Regions from separate parts of the Gluconacetobacter diazotrophicus PA1 5 genome, predicted to be linked through region 1. Evidence: predicted binding sites of a transcription regulator. Region 1 holds the regulator's gene; the other holds the start of a gene.
The links. Region 1 encodes LexA, which represses DNA repair genes until DNA is damaged. Its sites were predicted from a motif close to TGTTCTANNTANGTTC; they were not measured.
Positions count from the first base shown of each region.

Region 1 (7,507 bases):
GGCGCACGATGCCGCGTCGCACGGCAGGTCGGTGATGACATGTTGGGGCAGGACACCGGCGAACAGGCTGTGCATCCCTTCTTCCGGATCGCACACCGCCATGGTCGCCAGCGTGTCCCCATGATAGCCGCCACGAAACGCGACCAGCCGGGTCCGTCCGGACTGGCCCCGGTTCAGCCAGTATTGCACGGCCATCTTCATCGCGACCTCGACCGCGACCGACCCGGAATCCGAGAAGAACACGCGCTCCAGGTCGCCCGGCAGCAGGTCGGTCAGCCGCCGCGCCAGGCGCAGCGCCGGTTCATGCACCAGGCCGCCGAACATGACATGCGGCATGCGCGCAAGCTGGTCGGTCGCCGCCTGGCGAATGTGGGGGTGGTTATAGCCATGGCAGGCCGTCCACCACGACGCGATGCCGTCGATCAGTTCCCGCCCGTCCGACAGACGGATGCGGCACCCGTCGGTAGCCGTCGCGGGCAGGGGGGGCGATGCCGTGTGCATCTGCGTGTAGGGCAGCCAGACATGGGGCAGCCCGGCGTCAAACCAGTCCGGTCCGGTCATCGGCGCATCCTTCGAACGAGAGATGGGAATTGACCGGCCCCATGCGGTCCGGCAGAAAACTTCGCTTCATGACCCGTTTCGATCCCTTTTTCCAGACCGCGCTGGACGACCTGGACCGGCGTCACCTGAAGCGCGTGCTGTCGCCCGTCGATCGGGACGGACCGGTCATCGTCCGCCGCGATGGCGCAAGCCTGCTGGATTTCTCGTCCAACGACTATCTCGGCCTGTCCCATCACCCCGCGCTGCGGGCCCGCGCCATCGACTGGACCGAACGCTTCGGCATCGGCAGCGGCGCATCCCGCCTCGTCACCGGAACCAGCGAACAGTACCGGCAGGTCGAGGCCAGGCTGGCCCGCTTCAAGGGCACCGAGGCGGCCCTGCTGCTGGCCTCGGGCTGGCAGGCCAACGCGGCGGTGCTGCCCGCGCTGCTGCGCATTTCGGCTGCCCAGACCGGCGAACCCGCCCTGGTCTTCACCGACCGGCTGAACCATGCCAGCCTGCATCACGGCTGCCAGGCCGCCGGCGTGCGGCAGATCCGCTTCGCGCATAACGACCTGGGGCACCTGGAGCATCTGCTGGCCCAGCGGCAGGCGCAGCGCGGCCTGCGCTTCATCGTGACGGAAAGCGTGTTCAGCATGGACGGCGACCGTGCCGACGTGGCCGGATTGCGGACGCTGGCCGACCGGTATGGCGCCTTCCTCTACCTGGACGAAGCCCACGCGACCGGCGTGCTGGGGCCGCAGGGCAGGGGCCTGTCGGCCGAAGCCGGCGGGGTGGATCTGGCGATGGGCACGTTCAGCAAGGCGCTGGGCGGATTCGGCGCCTATGTCGCGGGATCGCGCGCCGTCTGCGACTGGCTGGTCAGCACCTGTTCCGGCTTCATCTACACCACGGCGCTGCCGCCCGGGGTGCTGGGGGTAATCGACGCGGCACTGGACCTGGTTCCCACGCTGGATGCCGAACGGGCGCATCTGGCCGGCCTGGCCGACCGGATGCGCGCGGGGGCAGGGGCGCTGGGCTGGTCCACCGGGCCGTCCAGCACGCAGATCGTCCCCGTCATCGTCGGCGCGGCCGATCGGGCGCTGACCCTGGCGCGGGCGCTGGCGGCGCGGGGCATGCTGGGCACCGCCATCCGGCCGCCGACCGTACCGGCGGGCAGCGCGCGCATTCGCGTCGCCCTCAGCGCCGCGCATGACGAAACGATGGTCGACCGGCTGCTGTCGGCGCTGGAGGACGCGGCGCGGGAGCATGGCATTGCCCCCTGAGCCCGCCTTCCGTCCCGGCCTGCTGTTTGTCCATGGCTGGGGCTTCACGCCCGATTTCTGGCAACCGGTGCAGGACAGGCTGGGGCGGCAGGATGCCGTCAGGCTGGATTTCGGGTTCTTCGGCCCCGCCTGCATGGAGGCGCGCCCCGCGCGACCCTACGTCGCGGTCGGCCATTCCCTGGGCGCGCTGTGGCTGCTGCTGCACCGGCCGGCGGCCTGCCTGGGCATGGTACTGATCAACGGCTTCGCCCGGTTCGGCGCGGCGGCGGATTACCGGCAGGGCGTTCCCGCCCGCGTCATCGACCGCATGGTCCAGGGACTGGACCATAACGCCGACGGCGTGGTCGCCACCTTTCGCGACCGCGCGGGCATCGGCACGCCACCGCCGGGCGCGGCCGATCCCGGCCGGCTGGCCCGGGCCCTGGCGATCCTGCGCGACGCCGATGCCCGTCCGCTGCTGGCCAGCCCGGACGCCCTGCCGCCCGTCGCCGTCCTGGCGGGGCGGGTGGACCCGATCGTCTCGCCCGCCATGACCGATGCCTGTTTCCATGACCGGCTTGCCGTCGACTGGATCGCGGATGGCGGCCATCTGCTGCCGCTGACCCATCCCGACGCCTGCGCCGCCGCGATTACGCATATGATGGATGCCGCCCCATGAATCCGCGCAAGCACCAGATCGCGGCCCGTTTCGGCGGTGCCGACTCCTATGACGCCGCCGCCCGCATCCAGGCGTCGGTGGCAGCGCGCCTGGCCGATCGGATCAGGGCCGCCTGCGATGCGGCCGGTGGCCTGGCGCCGGCCCGTATCCTCGAACTGGGTTGCGGCACCGGTTTCCTGAGCGCCCATCTGCGCCGCCTGTTCCCCGATGCCATCCTGACGGTTACCGATCTGGCGCCGGAAATGGTCGAACGCGCGCGCGCGCGCCTGACGCCCCTGGGCGGGGACGTCCGCTATGCGGTCGTGGACGCGGAAGATCCCGCATCGGTCGGCACGGGGTTCGACCTGATCTGTTCCAGCCTGTCGATGCAATGGTTCACGGACCCCGCCGCAACGCTGGACCGCCTGGCCGCGCGGCTGGCGCCGGGCGGCATGATGGCGCTTTCCACCCTCTGCGCCGGCAGCTTCGCGGAATGGCGTGCGGTGCACCGGGCGGCGGGACTGGACTGCCCGGTGCCGTCCTATCCGGGCCTGGAGCAACTGCAGGCCGACTGGCCCGGTGCCGGGGTGGGGTCATGGCGGCACGAAACGCTGATCGACCATCCCGCATCCGCGCTGGATTTCGTGCGCGAACTGCGCCAGATCGGCGCATCCCTGCCGCGCGACGGCGCACGGCCCGCGGGGCCGGGCACGATGCGCCGGCTGTTGCGCGATCTGGACAACCGGGGCGGCGTTACCGCGACCTACGAGATCGGATACGGCCTGTTTCGCACGCCGTCGCGCCGGGGCGTGTTCGTGACCGGTACCGATACCGAGGTCGGCAAGACACTGGCGGCGGCGTGCCTGGTCCAGGCCTGGAATGCGTCCTACTGGAAGCCGCTACAGACCGGCATTGCCGAGGACACCGCCGACAGCGTCACCATTGCCGCGCTGTGCGGCGTGGACCCGGCCCGGATCGCCCGGCCCGCCGTGGTCCTTCCGGCCCCGCTGTCACCCTTCGACGCGGCGGAGCAGGACGGGATCACGCTCGATGCCGCGCGGATCGTACTCCCGCCCGCCCGGGACGCGCGTCCCGTGGTGGTCGAAGGGGCAGGTGGGGTCATGGTCCCGATTACGCGCGACTGCATGATGATCGACCTGATGGTCCGTTTCGCCCTGCCGGTGGTGGTGGTGGCCCGCAGCCAGCTCGGTACGATCAACCATACGCTGCTGACCCTGCAGGCCCTGCGGTCACGCGGCCTGGCCGTCGCCGGCGTGATCCTGAACGGACAGCCGTCGCGCGAGGCACGGCGGGCGATCACCCTGTTCGGCGGGGCCCGCGTCCTAGCGGAATTTCCGCATCTGGATCAGGTCGGTCCCGAACAGGTCGCGAACCTGGCCGGCTTGCTGCCGTCCTATGACGATCTGTGGTGCTATCCCTGAAACCCGTCCGTCCCGGTCAATACCGGCGGAGCAGGCCGACGAGCTGGCCCTGGATTCGGACCCGGTCCGACGGGACAATGCGCGGCTCGTAGCGCGCGTTGGCCGGTTCCAGCGCGATGGTGCTGCCGCGCCGGCGCAGCCGTTTCAGCGTGACTTCCTGGTCGTCGATCAGCGCGACGACGATCTGTCCGTTCTGCGCCACGTCGCCCCGGCGGATGATCACCGTATCGCCGTCCAGGATTCCGGCCTCGATCATCGAATCGCCCGCGACTTCCAGCGCATAATGCTCGCCATGGCCCAGCAGGTTCATCGGAACCTCGATCTGCGCCCCGGTTTCACGCAGGGCCTCGATCGGCTGGCCGGCGGCGATCCGACCATAGAAGGGCAGGTGAATCGCCCCGGCCTCGGTCGCAACGGACGCCCCCGCCAGCCGGTTGGCGAAATCACCCTTGATGACATTGGGCACGAAGGATTCGGCAGCAGCGGACTCGTCGGTGGCGGGTGCGGTGACCGGCGGGGGACCGGATTCCGCCAGGGGCGGCTTGCCGGTGGCGGCCGGCATGGTTTCCGGCAGGCGCAGGACTTCCAGGGCGCGGGCGCGGTGGTGACGGCGACGGAGGAAATCCCGCTCCTCCAGCGCCGAAATCAGGCGGTGGATGCCGGATTTCGACCGCAGGTTCAGCGCATCCTTCATTTCGTCGAAGGAGGGTGAAAAGCCCGTCTGTTTCAGATGCCGGTCGATGAACAGCAGCAGTTCATGTTGCTTGCGCGTCAGCATTGGCACCCCCGTGATCGTACTGTTCCGATGGTTGGCCGATCCGTTACCAGGGCATGGAACAAACAGGAAACCTAATGCCGATGTTCTATATTGGTTCCCCCTGCGCCGTCAACAGCCCTCGGAGGCTGCCCGGAAATGTGGGCTGGTGGGCGAGAGTGCCGCGCAGCGCGCATTTCCGGTCAGCCATCTCAGATGGACAGCGTATCCAGGCGGATGATCCGGCACGGCTCGCCCGTCCGGGCCGCAGGGGCGTGGGGGGCGCGCAGGATCAACGCCTGGCTGTCCGCCAGGGTGCGCAGCATGGCCGAATCCTGTCGCGGGAACGCGGTGGCGAGCAGGCTGCCGTCCGCCGCCCGGTCCAGCCGGGCACGCAGATGGTCCGCCCGATGGTCGTTCGCCGGCAGGTCGCCCCCCAGTGTCGCCAGGTCGTACGCCACCATCGGGTCGCTGCGGCCCGCCAGTACCCGGATTGCCGGCATGGCGAAAACGATGGCGCAGATCATGGCCGCCACCGGATTGCCCGGCAGGCCCAGCACCGGCACCCGGCCGATTCGGCCATGCATCAGCGGCTTGCCCGGACGCATCGCGATCTTCCAGAAATCGACCGACAGCCCGATCCGCTCCAGCGCCCGCTGCACCAGATCATAGCGGCCGACGCTCGCCCCCCCCACGGTCAGCAGCAGGTCCGCACTCTCGACGCCCTGGGCCAGCCGCGCGATCTCGGCTTCGTCATCGCGCGCGATCGGCAGCATCACCGGCGTTCCGCCACAGGCCCGGACCAGCGCCGCCAGCATCGGGGCGTTGGAATTGGCGATTCCCCCCGGCGCGATCGTCTCTCCCGGCAGCGCGATTTCATCGCCCGTCGCCAGGATCGCGACGGTCGGCTTCCGGTGGACGGGAACCCATGCGTGATTGGCCGCCGCTATCAATCCGACCTCGCGCGCCAGCAGCAGCCGTCCGGGGGCCACCACGATCTGCCCCAGGGCGAAATCCTGGCCGCGCCGCCGGATGTGCCGGCCCGCCTGGGCGTCCGCGCTCGCGGTCATCCGCCCGTCCGATTCGGTCGCGTTTTCCTGGATCAGCACGCTGTCCGCCCCGTTGGGCATCACGCTGCCGGTATAGATCCGCACGCACCCGTCCGGGGTGACGACGCCGGGGAAGGGGTGGCCGGCGGGGCTCTCGCCGATCACCGGCAGGGTCGTACCGGCCCGGCAGTGCGCCGCCTGGACCGCGTATCCGTCCATGGCCGAAATATCGGCTGGCGGATTGTCCAGTCGCGCGGCAATGCCGGCCCCCGCGACGCGCCCCCAGGCCTCGGCCAGGGGCACGAGTTCCGGCCCCATGGGAATCAGTTCCGCCAGGATTCGCTCCTGGGCCTCGGACACGCTCAGCATTGGTCCCGTTCTCCCCCGTTTTGGCGCGAATCACACATATCTGGACGATCGGTGCGACTAACGCTTGACCTCGGGGCTGTGTATGCGCATTTTCCGCCGACTTGAACCACTGCTGCACCTGATTGTTCCAGCAGCGGCGGAGCAGTGCTGAGGATTCCATGGCCAAGAGTAACACGATTCAGATCAAGCTCGTCTCGTCGGCGGACACCGGGTATTTCTACGTCACGAAGAAGAATGCCCGTGCCCAGACCGGCAAGCTCGAAATGCGCAAGTACGATCCCGTCGCGCGGAAGCATGTCGCCTTCCGCGAAGCGAAGATCAAATAAGCAGGCGGGCTCTACGGGACATGTCCCGTGGAATCGGCACAAAAAAGCCGGGTGGTCCATCGGACCCCCGGCTTTTTTCGTTGGGTTTCCCCTTTAGTAGAGGTGTTCGTGCGCCCCGTAGGGGACGACCAGTTCATCGGGTCGGGACAGGTTCAGCATCGCCCGCGCCCGTTCGTCCAGCGTGTCGCTGTCCAGCGCGCTTTCCTTCAGCCCACGCACCCGACGGACCCAGACCTGCTGTTCCGCCATGGCGTCCTGCTGGGCGGCCCGGGCCTCGGCCAGCAGTTGCAGCTGCGCCTTGTAGCTCTGCAGCCCATGGTCGCCCTGCATGACGTTCCAGCCGAAATAGGCGGTCAGGCCGATGAACAGGGCAGGGGGAATGACCATGCGGATTGCCCGTCGAATCATCCGGCCGATCTGCATGGTCTGGTACGCCCCCTTGTCGCGTTCAGCGAATTCCATCGCGAACTATTCCCGATCCGGTGGCGGGAGGGAACAGTTTTTCCCTCCCTTTCCGCCGGATCGGTACGTTTTCCGCGCGATCAGGCCGTCTTGAGGATCGTCCGGCCAGCGTAACGGGCCGCAGTGGCCAGTTCGTTCTCGATCCGGATCAGCTGGTTGTATTTCGCCGTGCGGTCGGAGCGCGACAGCGAGCCGGTCTTGATCTGCCCGCAATTGGTCGCGACGGCCAGGTCGGCGATGGTCGAATCCTCGGTTTCGCCCGAACGGTGGCTCATCACGGCGGTATAGCCCGCGCGCTGCGCCGTCTCGACCGCTTCCAGCGTCTCGCTCAGCGTGCCGATCTGGTTCACCTTCACCAGCAGCGAATTCGCCACCCCGGCCTTGATGCCACGGCGCAGGCGGTCCGGATTGGTCACGAACAGATCGTCACCCACCAGTTGCACCGTCTTGCCCAGCGTCGCGGTCAGCACGGCCCAGCCTTCCCAGTCGTCTTCCGCCAGGCCGTCCTCGATCGACACGATCGGGTAGCGCGCGGCCAGGTCGGCCAGGTAGGCCACCATGCCGGCGGAATCCAGGGTCTTGCCTTCGCCTTCCATGACATAGAGGCCGTCACGGTAGAATTCGGTCGCAGCGCAATCCAGC
Region 1 covers NC_010125.1:1,953,871-1,961,377, forward strand. The annotation lists gene GDI_RS09135 (adenosylmethionine--8-amino-7-oxononanoate transaminase) at 1-561, opposite strand, end outside; gene GDI_RS09140 (aminotransferase class I/II-fold pyridoxal phosphate-dependent enzyme) at 630-1,826, shown strand; gene GDI_RS09145 (alpha/beta fold hydrolase) at 1,810-2,484, shown strand; gene bioD (dethiobiotin synthase) at 2,481-3,905, shown strand; gene lexA (transcriptional repressor LexA) at 3,922-4,683, opposite strand; gene GDI_RS09160 (molybdopterin molybdotransferase MoeA) at 4,872-6,077, opposite strand; gene rpmG (50S ribosomal protein L33) at 6,236-6,403, shown strand; gene GDI_RS09170 (FtsB family cell division protein) at 6,497-6,826, opposite strand; gene eno (phosphopyruvate hydratase) at 6,946-7,507, opposite strand, start outside.

Region 2 (7,507 bases), 1.0 Mb from region 1:
ATCTCCTCGCGTCGAGCATGCTCGAAATCGACGTCGATGTCCGGCGGCTCGCCCCGTTCCTCGGAAATGAACCGCTCGAACAGCAGCGTGGTGCGCGAAGGATCGATGGCGGTGATGCCGAGCACGAAGCACACGGCGGAATTGGCCGCCGAGCCGCGTCCCTGGCACAGAATGTCGCGGCGTTTCGCTTCGCGGACGATCGAATGCACCGTCAGGAAATACGGTGCGTATTCCATGCGCCCGATCAGCGCGAGTTCGTGGCGGAGGACCATCTCGACGTCCGGCGGGATTATGCCGCCATAGGTCTCCCGCGCCGCCTGCCATGTCAGGGCTTCCAGCGCTTGTTGCGGGGTCTGGCCCGGGATCTCGATCTCGTCGGGATACTGATAGGCCAGATCGTCCAGGGAAAAGCGGCAGCGAGCGACGATCTCCATCGTGCGATCGATCGCCTCGGGATACCGCGCGAACAGCCGCGCCATCTCCGCCGGTGGTTTCAGATAGCGGTCGGCGTGACGCTCGCGGGCGAAGCCGGCGTGCTCGATGGTGGTGTTGTGCCGCACGCAGGTGACGACGTCCTGAAGAATGCGCCGGTCATGGGTGTGAAACAGGACGTCGTTGGTGACGACTGTCTTCACGCGCTGGGCGTGGGCGAGATTGACCAGTTCGTAGAGCCGGATCTGGTCGTTGGGCCGGCGGCGCAGGGTGAGCGCCATATAGGCCCGATCACCGAATGCGTCCCGCAACCGCCGCAGATGCGCCGCACACTCCTCATCGGCGACATCCGACACCAGCACGGCGAGCAGGCCTTCGCCCCATGCCACCAGATCACGCCAGAGCAGGCGGCATTTCCCCTTCCCTGCCCGGGCCTTGCCGAGCGTCAGCAGCCGGCACAGATTGCCGTAAGCGGCCCGGTCGGTCGGATAGACCAGCACGGGAGGCGCGTCCTCCAGATCGAGGCGACAACCGACGATCAGCCGGACGCCGGACGCCCTGGCCGCCAGATGCGCCTGCACCATGCCGGCCAGGGAATTGCGATCGGTGATGCCAAGCGCGGAGATCCCGAGCGCTTTCGCCTGGCCGAACAGTTCACCAGGCGACGACACCCCGCGCAGAAACGAGAAATAGCTCGTGACCTGAAGCTCGGCGTAGCGTGGTGCCGAGCCACTCATGCGAAGATCCCGTGCAGGAACCAGCGTTGCGATCCGGTCTCACCGTGTTCTCCGTCACCGGCGCGAAACAGCCAGAACCGCTCTCCGGTCGTATCCTCGACCCGGAAATAATCCCGCGCCGTGGTCAGTTCGGTATCCCCCCGCCACCATTCGCCGAACACGCGCTCCGGTCCGTCGGCGCAGCGCACCTTGCGGCGGATGCCGCGCCAGACGAAGAACACCGGCGGATGGTCGGGCAGCATTGCCATGGTCTCTATCGGCTCCGGACGCGCCAGCAGCCGGGTCGGTCGCGGCCAATCCGCCGGCCAGCGCGTCTCGGACACGGGTTCGAGCGGCGGCACGCGACGGACCGAGCGTTCCGGCACGTCGCTCTCCACCGGGACCATGCGATAGAGGGCCGCACCCCCTAGGCGGTTGGCCAGCGTGTCGATCAGCCCCGACAGATCGGCCTCCGGCTCCTCGATCAGGGACGACACGGCCTGACGCGGCCCGATCGGCTCGGCCAGCACCGCGACCAGCTCCATGCGCTCGATCCCGAAACCGGGATCGATGGTTTCGATCTGCTCGCAGAGCAGGCGCAACATATGTTTCGGATCACGGATTGGCCTGGCCAGCACCACCCGGACCACCTGCACCGCGCTGTCAACACGATGCAGCAGCAGGTCCAGGCGCCGTGCGCCGAGGCCGCGTTCCTCCAGGCAGCTGCAGAGCGGCAGTACGAGTTTGCCGATATACCGTGCGATGGTTTCGGCGGCGGCGATCGGCTCGGCGAAATTGCGCGACACCGCGACGGGATCGACCGGCCGGATCGGCAGGATCGGCTCGTCGATCCGGCCATAGGCCTGGTCGAGCCGCTGGGCCAGAATTGCGCCGAAGCGCAGCACCAGCGGCGCGCGCGGGGCAGCGGCCAGATCGCGCACGCGCGTCAGGCCGAGATCCTGCAGGCCGGCGACGGTGGCGGCGGGCAGGCGGAGTGCCGCGACCGGCAGATCCGCCAAAGCGGCGGCGCTCCCGTCCGGAGGAACGACGATCGCCGTGCCCGGTGTGACGCGCGCCACAGCGTGGGCCGCCCCCAGCGTGTCGGCGACCGCGGAGCGCGCGGTGATCCCGGCCCCCAGCAGGCGGCGGACAAGATCGCGCAGCATCACCGCCTCGCCACCATGGAGATGATCGGTTCCTGTCGTGTCGAGAACCAGCCCATCCGCCGTTCCGCCGGAGCTATCGACCGCCACGATCGGACTGACCCGCTGTTGCAGCCACAGCGCCAGCCGCTCCAGCGCCGCACGGTCCGCGTCGGGCTGGCCGTCCTGAACCGCCAGGCCGGGAACCAGCGCCTGTGCCTTGGCGACCGGCATTCCAAGCGTCACCCCGCTCCTGCGGGCGGCGCGGTCGGCGGCCAGCACCACGCGGCGATTGCCGTCGCGGCCGGCCAGCACCAGCGGCGTCTCAGGCGGAGGTGCGGCGTCGCCCAATTCGCGGCGCAGGCGATCGGTGGCCCAGAGCGGCAGCCAGAGAGACACGATCCGCCGCCTCGGCCGTGCCCCCGCCCCGGTCGCCGGCGATCCGCAATCCTGCCTGTCCATCCCGCATCTCCACCTCGAAATCGGCACTCTCGCCCGAGCGTGTCCGGATCAGTTCCAGCAGCCATCGGCTCTCGCCCACGCCCGGTACCGGCAACGGGGCCGACGGCTGGAGCGAGACGCGCCAACGCGTGGTGCTCGCCGTCGGCTGGCCGAAATCGGCCGCGTCGGTCTGCCGCCGCCAGCGCCGGAGCGCCAGGCCGATGCCACCACCGCTTTCGGCGGCGAGTTGCAGGCGACGCGAGGCCGTCATGGTCAGGCGGCCGACCTCAGCCACCACCGCGCCCAGGCCCGGATGACGCAGTCCTTCCTCGAAGCAGGCCAGCCCGTCCCGATCGGTTCCGGCCTCGACGAAAATCACCCGCGCGGCGTCAAGCCCAGCCTGTTGCAAGGACGGCGCGAACAGATCGGCGGCCGAGACGATCCACAGGACCTGGCCCCTGGTACGTGCGGCGATGCCGGCGGCGAAACGCGCGGCCGCGGCCGCGTTCAGCGCGTCGTTGCCGCCGCCCGCCACCTCGTGCAGCGCGCCGAGTCCCAGTCCCCCGCCCGGCAATCTGCGATCGATGTTCGGCACACCAAAGGGCAGGACCGTGCGTCGGCGGTCCGCATGCCCTTCCAGACGGCGGATCTGCTCGCGCAAGGCGTCGAGCGGCGGTTTGGGAGCGGGCGTGGCCATGTCAGGGATCCATCGGTCTTTCCGGCAGAGAGGGTCTTTTGTTCGTGCTTTGTTCTGGATCGACAGCGAGAGTCAAGGCATAATTCCGTTGTCCGTGCCATGATGGCCGGCGACGCACGGACCGGACCGCGCATGAGGATGGCGTAAGGATTTGACTCCAAAGATTTCCAGGGACGCGATCGCGGACGATCCGCTGGCCCGGCTCAATCCCGCCCAGCGCGAAGCCGTCACGCATGGGGCCGGAGTCGCGCCCGACGTAGGCGGCTCACCCCCGCTGCTGGTCATCGCCGGCGCGGGATCGGGCAAGACCAATACACTCGCCCACCGGGTCGCCCATCTGATCGCCACCGGCACCGATCCCCGCCGCATCCTACTGCTGACCTTCTCGCGTCGCGCGAGCACCGAGATGACACGGCGGGTGGAGCGCATCTGCCGCGCCGTTCTCGGCGACAAGGCCGGACCTCTGGCCGACGCGCTGGCCTGGGCCGGGACGTTCCATTCCATCGGTGCCCGGCTGCTGCGGGAGTATGCGGAGCAGATCGGCATGGACCCGGCTTTCTCCATCCATGACCGGGAGGATTCCGCCGACCTGATGAACCTGGTCCGCCACGATCTCGGCTTCTCGAAGACCGAGAAGCGCTTCCCCGCCAAGGGGACGTGCCTCGCCATCTATTCCCGTGTCGTGAACTCCGGCGTTCCGCTCGGCGATGTGCTGCTGAAGCATTATCCGTGGTGCGCCGGATGGGAGGCGCAGCTCAAACAGCTCTTCGCCGCCTATGTGACAGCGAAGCAGGCGCAGGGCGTGCTGGATTACGACGATCTGCTGCTGGCCTGGGCGCAGATGGTCGCCGAGCCCGTGCTTGCCGCCGATATCGGCGGCAGATGGGACCATATCCTCGTCGACGAATATCAGGACACCAACCGGCTCCAGGCCGATATCTTGCTCGGCATGAAGCCCGACGGGCGCGGCCTGACGGTGGTGGGCGACGACGCGCAGAGCATCTACGCCTTCCGGGCGGCGACGGTGCGCAACATCCTCGACTTCCCGGCCGCCTTCGATCCGCCGGCGCGGATCGTGACGCTGGACCGGAACTATCGTTCCACGAAGCCGATCCTCGACGCCGCCAACGCGGTGATCGGCGAAGCGGCCGAGCGCTTCACCAAGGATCTCTGGACCGAACGGGCATCCGACGAGCGCCCGCGCTTGGTGACGATCGCCGACGACACCGCGCAGGCCGACTATATCGCGGGCAGGGTGCTGGAGGAGCGTGAGGGCGGCACGGCGCTGAAGGAGCAGGCGGTGCTGTTCCGCGTCTCGCATCACAGCGCCACGCTGGAGGTCGAACTGACCCGGCGCAACATCCCGTTCGTGAAGTTCGGCGGGCTGAAGTTTCTCGACAGCGCGCATGTGAAGGACGTGCTGACCGTGCTGCGTTTCGCGCAGAACCCACGTGACCGGATCGCGGGCTTTCGGGTGCTCCAGCTTCTGCCCGGCGTGGGGCCGACTTCCGCGCGCAGGGTGCTTGATACGCTGGGCGAGAGCGATCGGCCGCTCGAGGCGCTGGCCGAGACGAAGGCGCCCATGCGGAGCGGCGAGGCCTGGCAGGGCTTCATGGAAACGGTCATGGCTCTTGGTGGCGGCAAAACCGGCTGGCCGGGCGAGATCGCCGCCGTGCGCGCCTGGTATGAACCGCATCTGGAACGGCTACATGAGGATGCGACCATGCGGCAGGCGGATCTGGTGCAGTTGGAGCAGATCGCCGGGGGCTATCCGTCGCGGGAGAAGTTCCTGACCGAGCTGACGCTCGATCCGCCGGACGCGACCTCCGACCAGGCGGGCGTGCCGCTGCTGGACGAGGATTACCTGATCCTCTCGACGATCCATTCTGCCAAGGGGCAGGAATGGAAGAACGTGTTCGTGCTGAACGTGGTGGATGGCTGCATCCCGTCGGACCTCGCCACCGGTGAACGCGACGACATCGAGGAGGAACGCCGCCTGCTCTATGTCGCCATGACGCGGGCGAAGGATGCCCTTGATCTGATGGTCCCGCAGCGTTTCTACGTCCACGGGCAAGGGATGGGCGATCGGCATGTCTATGCCGCGCGGACGCGCTTCGTCACGCGCGAGATGCTGCCGCTCTTTCACGCGACCGCCTGGCCAATCGTGGCGCCGGAGGAACAGGCCCGGCAGGAGGCGGTGAAGTCCGTGCGGATCGACATGGGCGCGCGCCTGCGTTCCCTCTGGTCGTAGGAAGCCGACGATGTGCAACCTCTACAGCATGACGACCAACCAGCAGGCCATCCGCGAGGCGGCGAACGTCATGACGGATCGGACTGGCAACCTGCCGCCGCTCCCGGAAATCTGGCCGAACGGCATGGCGCCGATCGTGCGCAACTCCGAAGCCGGGCGAGAGCTGGTCATGACGCGCTGGGGGATGCCGACGCCGCCCGGCGCGCTGAAAGGCAGGAAGGTCGATCGCGGCGTGACCAACATCCGCCACACGGACTCGCCCTGGTGGCGACGCTGGCTTGGAGTCGAGCATCGCTGTCTGGTGCCGCTGACGGCGTTTGCCGAGCCGGAGCATCTGCCGGACGGCAAGAGCCGGCAGGTCTGGTTCGCGCGGGCTGACGGTGAGGAACTGGCGTTCTTTGCCGGGATCTGGTGCCGGTGGAGATCGGTGCGCAAGCTCGCAGACGGGGAAACCGAGGACGATCTGTTCGGTTTCCTCACCACCGAGGCCAACCGGGAAGTTGGCGGCGTCCATCCGAAGGCGATGCCCGTCATCCTCACCCGTCCCAAGGAACTGGACCTCTGGCTGACAGCTCCCATCTTCGACGCCGTGCGGTTTCAGCGGCCTTTGCCAGATGATGCGCTGGCTTTCGTGAACGCGCCTGAAGGCTAGGGTGATAGCCGGGATGAGGGGGGAAAGCTGCCATTGGCGGCAGAGGGGCCGAATGTCAGCTTCGCGCACCATTTCAGTCGTTCGAGGCGTCCTTAGCGAAATCCAACAAGCGTCCGTCGGCAGGCACGGTAAGATATCGCTGCAAAGCCTGTTTAGCGCTTGAAGCGGACCCAGCTTAACGCTGTCGCTGGTCGGCTGAGGTCTGAGAAGCTCGATCTTGGGGCAGCATTAGGCAGCTTCGTCGAGATGCCCAGGCCCGCAAGCTGCGCAATTAGCAGAAGGCCAAGGTCGGTCGACCGTCCGAACGCCCTCTTCAACTTCACCAAAAGCGGAGCGCCAGTGTTCGGTCAGCTGCCCGCCAAGTGACGCGATGCGGCGCGGCGCGGCGACGAATACGCGACTGAATGATTGCGCCGGTGGATCGAGAAGACAGTCCAGCGCGACTTCTGTGATCATCGCGTTCACGTAAGCGAGCTCCACCGGCCCATAGGGCTGATAGTGCGCGCCGCAGGCCGGCTCCTCCTGAGCGATGTCGCCGCCATCCGGCCACTCCACAGCCATGAGTTCGGGCGCGCCGGTGCGCCCGATGTGACATTGCAGGCAGCCCCCCCTCTGGCCGATGGCGACGGCGTGGCCAGCGCAGGCATGCGCCTCGGTCCACCCGTAGACAACGGGCCGTGCGCGCCCTTGCCGGACATGCCAGCGATTGAGCGCACTCTCGGCGACCCAATTTCCGGTCGCAGCCACGATCATGTCGGTCGCTGCGAGAAGATCCTCGTTGCGCGCGATCAGCTGATGCAGGCCGAAAGCGCGATGTTCGACATTCAGATGCGGAAAGTCGACCTGCAGTCGTTCGGCCAAGGCTTCGGCCTTGTTGCGCCCAACGGCGGTGGCGCCGAGCGGATGGCGCCCGACGTTGGGCCAGGTCAACCGTTCTGGATCGACTAGGATGAGGCGGCCGACACCCGCTTGGGCCAGCGCGCAGGCGACCGGTGCCCCGACCGAACCGCAGCCGATCACCACGACCGTCGCGCCGAGCAGCCGGCGCGTGCGGGCATCCTGACCGCGCCCATGCACCCAATCGGCATCGGCCCGCTGCACTAGCGTCCTGACGACCGGAGCCGTGCCGAAAAAGCGGTCGAGCAGCAGCGGCTGTGGGGTATGGCCGGGTCGGAA
Region 2 covers NC_010125.1:2,970,678-2,978,184, forward strand. The annotation lists gene GDI_RS13625 (error-prone DNA polymerase) at 1-1,169, opposite strand, end outside; gene GDI_RS13630 (DUF6504 family protein) at 1,166-2,692, opposite strand; gene GDI_RS13635 (ImuA family protein) at 2,616-3,428, opposite strand; gene GDI_RS13640 (ATP-dependent helicase) at 3,580-5,679, shown strand; gene GDI_RS13645 (SOS response-associated peptidase) at 5,690-6,331, shown strand; gene GDI_RS13650 (ThiF family adenylyltransferase) at 6,560-7,507, opposite strand, start outside.
Region 2: the regulator LexA is predicted to act here: its motif matches at 3,468-3,483, upstream of GDI_RS13635 (ImuA family protein).